Regions from separate parts of the Arthrobacter sp. 1088 genome, predicted to be linked through region 1. Evidence: predicted binding sites of a transcription regulator. Region 1 holds the regulator's gene; the other holds the start of a gene.
What was found. Region 1 encodes LexA, which represses DNA repair genes until DNA is damaged. Its sites were predicted from a motif close to TCGAACANNTGTTCGA; they were not measured.
Positions count from the first base shown of each region.

Region 1 (2,393 bases):
CCGCTTAGCGTTGCCGGCCGCCTGCGGGAGGGCCTTTTCGCGGGGCACACAGTGGTGCTTACTTCTGCCACGCTGGCCATTGGATCTGCCTTTGAACCCGCAGCCGGTGGCCTGGGGCTTATTGGAGATGGGGCGCCAAGCTGGACCGGGTTGGACGTCGGGTCACCTTTTGATTATCCGAAGCAGGGTGTGCTCTACGTGGCCAAGCACCTGCCCAAGCCCGGCAGGGGCACTTCACCCGAGGCCCTGGATGAGCTTGAAGACCTCATCCGTGCATCCGGTGGGGGAGCCCTGTGCCTGTTCTCATCGCGTCGGGCGGCCGAAGAAGCTGCAGATGCCATGCGCCCACGGCTGGATGTGGACATCCTCTGCCAGGGAGAATCCACCATGGCAGCACTGGTGAAGCAATTTGCCGATGAACCGGACACCTGCCTCTTCGGCACCATGTCCCTGTGGCAGGGCGTCGACGTCCCTGGCGGTTCATGCCGCCTTGTGGTGATTGACCGCATTCCGTTCCCGAGGCCCGATGACCCGCTAATGACCGCACGCTCACGGGCCGTTGCACAGTCCGGGGGCAACGGGTTCATGGCGGTGTCGGCTACGCATGCGGCAATTCGTCTTGCACAGGGAGCAGGACGCCTCATTCGTTCCACCGGCGACAAAGGCGTGGTGGCCGTCCTGGACTCACGGCTTTCCACCGAACGGTACGGCGGGTTCCTGCGTGCCGCTTTGCCGCCATTTTGGGCAACGACGGACCGCAACGTGGTGCGCGGCGTCCTGGAACGCCTGGGCGCAAAGAAAACGTAGGCGAACTCCCTAGAGGGAGCGCAGTACCGAGACGACCTTGCCCATGATGGTGGCCTGGTCTCCAAGTATCGGTTCGTACTGCGTGTTCTGGGGGAGCAGCCATGTGTGGCCGTCCCGCTGGCGGAAGGTTTTTACCGTGGCTTCGTCATCCAGGAGCGCTGCCACGATATCGCCGTTGATGGCGTCATTCTGGCGGCGGACAACCACCCAGTCACCGTCACAAATTGCGGCATCGATCATTGAGTCCCCAGCGACCTTCAGCATGAACAGTTCGCCGTGGCCCACCAGTTGCCGGGGCAGGGGCAGGACATCCTCAATAGTCTGGTCGGCGAGGATGGGCCCACCGGCAGCAATGCGTCCAACCAGGGGTACCATCGCGGTGTCGCTGGCGCTGGCCAGTTCCGTCACGGCGAGTCCGCCTGCGCTGCGGAGTGTAGTAGCTGCTTCCACTCCGGGAATTGTCCCGCCGTCAAGGGTCAAAGGCATGAGTACTTCCATGGCGCGGGGGCGCTTGGGATCTCTGCGCAAGTAGCCGAGCTTCTCCAACTGGGAGAGCTGGTGCGTGACGCTGGAGAGGCTCGCGAGACCCACGGTGTCGCCAATTTCGCGCATGCTGGGCGGATACCCGTTGTCATTGACAGACCGCTGGATGGTTTCCAGGATTTTCTTCTGCCGGACAGTCAGGCTTTTGGGACTCTTTTGAGGCTGCTGGCTCCGCAGGGGTGCCCCGCCGCCGGTGGCTTTCGCTGCCATGTTCGCCAATGCCCTTCCGTTCCGCCCGGCCACGGTCTGAAGTGTGCCCGGGGATGTGGGATCCGAAAAAATGTCAGACCCTCCTGTTCCACTGAAACAGTGCCTGTTTCTTCACTCAAACCTAGGCCAGGCACAGGCGTTTATCAAACATTCGTTCTAGCGAGTCTCGACACCGTTCGATGATAAGTGCTAAAAATGTCATAGCAAGGTTCGAATATGTGTTCTATAAAGGTTGAGCGCGGTTCGGATGTTCGAAGAAAGTGTTCGAACATTCGGGGCCGGGCTCGGCGAACACAAGGAATTGGCAGCCGGCAACGGGCATCCGATGCAGGCAATCGCTCAGAAGGGCTCAGCTCATGTCCGCAATCTCTACGTTCCACGAATTCCGCAACACTCCGGCTCCTGCGCGTCTCCGGCTTACCCAACGCGGCAGGATCGTCTTCTTTGGAATTCCCGTCATGCTTCTCCTTGCTGCGCTGCTGAGCCTTGCCGGCTTCATCAACTCCCCGGCCAAAGCTTCTGATTCCCAAGCCCAGCTGCAGCCGCCGGTGGCAGTTACGGTTACTGTCCAGCCAGGGCAGTCCCTGTGGGGCATCGCCGGTGCGGCCGCGCCGGAGCGGGACCCCCGTGATGTCATCGCGGAAATCATCCAGTTGAACGATCTCCGCGGGGGACGCATCCAGCCCGGCCAGCAGCTGTTCGTTCCCGCCAATTGAGCGGCCAGGGGGCGAGGGGCCAGCGTCTCTGGCGTCACAGTTACTCCGCAGTCGCACCGGCACCTTAAACTGTCTTGGTGAGTGACCAGCTTGAGCGACTTGACCGACTTCCCCTTC
Region 1 is NZ_JAVDSM010000004.1:359,977-362,369, forward strand. Features, by position in the region: gene J2Y41_RS08450 (ATP-dependent DNA helicase) at 1-807, shown strand, start outside; gene lexA (transcriptional repressor LexA) at 817-1,560, opposite strand; gene J2Y41_RS08460 (LysM peptidoglycan-binding domain-containing protein) at 1,917-2,276, shown strand; gene J2Y41_RS08465 (histidinol-phosphate transaminase) at 2,354-2,393, shown strand, end outside.

Region 2 (2,393 bases), on a different contig from region 1:
ACTTTGACGCCATGATCCCCGGCCAGCTCCGCGAGTTCCGCTAGCTGGGAGGCGCGGAGTTCATCGTCGTCAATCGTTGCAGTAGCGACGTTGGAGCAGACCAGGATGGTGTCCATGCCCAGGCGTTCCATCAGGTTGAACTTGGCCTCGGCCCGCTTGAGGTTGGCCTTCAGCAGGTCCGGAGTGACGCCGTCGAAATCGCGGAAGGGCTGGTACAGATCCAAGCCGAGGCCAAGATCCGCGGCCATTTTCCGCACTTCCTCGGGACTCAGGGGCGAAGTGACGAGATCCTGCTCGAAGATTTCGATGCCGTCAAAGCCCGCGATGGCGCAGGCCTGCATCTTTTCTTTCAGCGTGCCGGACAGGCAGACCGTTGCGATTCCGGTGCGCATCAGTGACCCGCCTTTGCCAGAGCCGGGGCTCCGGTAGCGGCGAGCGCATCCTCGACGGCGATCAGCTCAAGGAAGTGGGCCCGCATTCGGTTGCGATCGGCGTCGTGGCCCGTGAAGAGCCGGAAGGCGTCGGCAGCCTGACCAACCGCCATGCGTCCGCCGTCGAGAACCTTGCAGCCCTTGGCGCGCGCTTCGCGGACCAGCTGCGTCTCGATGGGGCGGTAGACGATGTCCGCAACCCAGTGCCGCGGTTCCAGGAGGTCGATGTCCAGGGGCAGCCCGGGGTGGGCGGCCATGCCGATCGGGGTGCAGTGAACCAAACCGTCGGCGAGGGGCATGATCTGCGGGAGCTCGTCCGTGCTCCGCGGCGTGACCGTGGCGGCCGGGAAGAGTTCGCCAAGTTCGGCGGCGCGCTCTGCGGCCCGCGCCGGCTCCATGTCCACCAGGTCCAGCGTGCCGACCCCGGCGGTGAGCAGGGCGTAGGCGACGGCGGAACCCGCACCGCCCGCACCCAGCTGGACCACGCGCTCCAGCTTCGCACCGGGGAGTCCGTCGGCGAGAGCCGAGCCGAAACCTGAAAAGTCGGTGTTGTGGCCGATGAACCGGCCGTCCTGGATGAGGACTGTATTGACGGCACCCAGGCGACGGGCGTCGTCGGAAATTTCGTCAAGGTGCTCAAGGACCAGCTGCTTGCACGGGTGCGTGATGTTCAGTCCGTTGAAGCCCATGCGCTGGGCCGCGGTGAGGAGATCCCCGACGGCGGTGGCCGGCAAAGCCAGCTCCAGCAGGTCGATGGGGCGGTACAGCAAGCGAAGGCCCTGCACATCGGCTTCGCGTTCGTGCATGGGCGGAGTCAGCGACGGCATGACGCCTTCGCCAATCAGGCCCACCAGAACGGACTCGGCTCGGTTGCTCATCCTAAAGCTCCTTTGACTTCAGCACCCCTGGCTTTTGGCACTTTCTGGGGCGCCAACTGCCCGGGTGTCTTCCAGATTACTACAAGTGTTCATATTCCGCACGCTTGTTCTTACTGCGAACAAACGCGATGTGCTGACCCAACTGAGTCGCAGTTGTGCGCGTTTAGCGGCCTCAAAACGCGCTTAAGTGCGACACAGTTGGGCTAACGCTGGGGCAGGCGGGCCGCGAGTTCAGCCGCGGCTTCCTGCAAAGTAGGGACGTGGGCGATGAGCTCATCCATGGTGAGACGAAATACCGGAACGGCCGTGGCGAGAGACGCAAAGGCGTGGCCTTGGGAATTGAGGACCGGTACTGCGACCGCGCGCATGCCGATCTCGTTTTCTTCGTCCATGACCGCGTAGCCCTGCCGGCGCACTTGCTCGATCTCCGCCCGGAATGCAGCCCGATCGGTAATGGAGCGCTCAGTGAGAGGCTCCAGAGGCAACTCTTCGAGCAGTCGTTCGCGTTCGGCGTCGTTCTCAAAAGCGACTATCGCCTTACCCACGGACGTCGTGTGCAGCGCACCAAGATGGCCAGGATCGCTGGTGACGCGGAAGGTCTTGGGGCCGTCCACCTTATTGACGGTTAGATGATGGTTCCCGTCGCGCACCGAGAGGATGGTTGCTTCTTCGGTCCGCTCCGTGACGCGCTGGAGCACAGGAAGGGCCGTTGCCGCGAAGCCGTGGTGATTGGAAACCCGCTGGCCCAGCTGGAAGACCCGCAATCCCAGATGATACCGACGTCCGTCGGGCTCGTAATCCACAAATCCGTCGCGCGTCAGCGAACCGAGCAGCCGGTACGTCGTGCTGAACGGAAGTCCCGCACTCCTGGCCAGATCCGCGGCGCTCGCACCCTTGGGCTCATTCCCCAGCAATACCAACAGGCCCAGGGCCTTGCCGACCATGTCGGTCTTTGTGTCCTCTTTCACACTCATGCTTAGATGCTCTCACATAATGAGAGCTATTTCTAGATAGTGGGGACAAGTCTTGACAAGTGACCCCAATCACGGCCACTATTGCTGTATTGCACAAGTAGCTCTCACCA
Region 2 is NZ_JAVDSM010000005.1:286,893-289,285, forward strand. Features, by position in the region: gene J2Y41_RS10065 (TIM barrel protein) at 1-392, opposite strand, end outside; gene J2Y41_RS10070 (shikimate dehydrogenase) at 392-1,309, opposite strand; gene J2Y41_RS10075 (IclR family transcriptional regulator) at 1,513-2,283, opposite strand.
Region 2: the regulator LexA is predicted to act here: its motif matches at 1,406-1,421, upstream of J2Y41_RS10070 (shikimate dehydrogenase).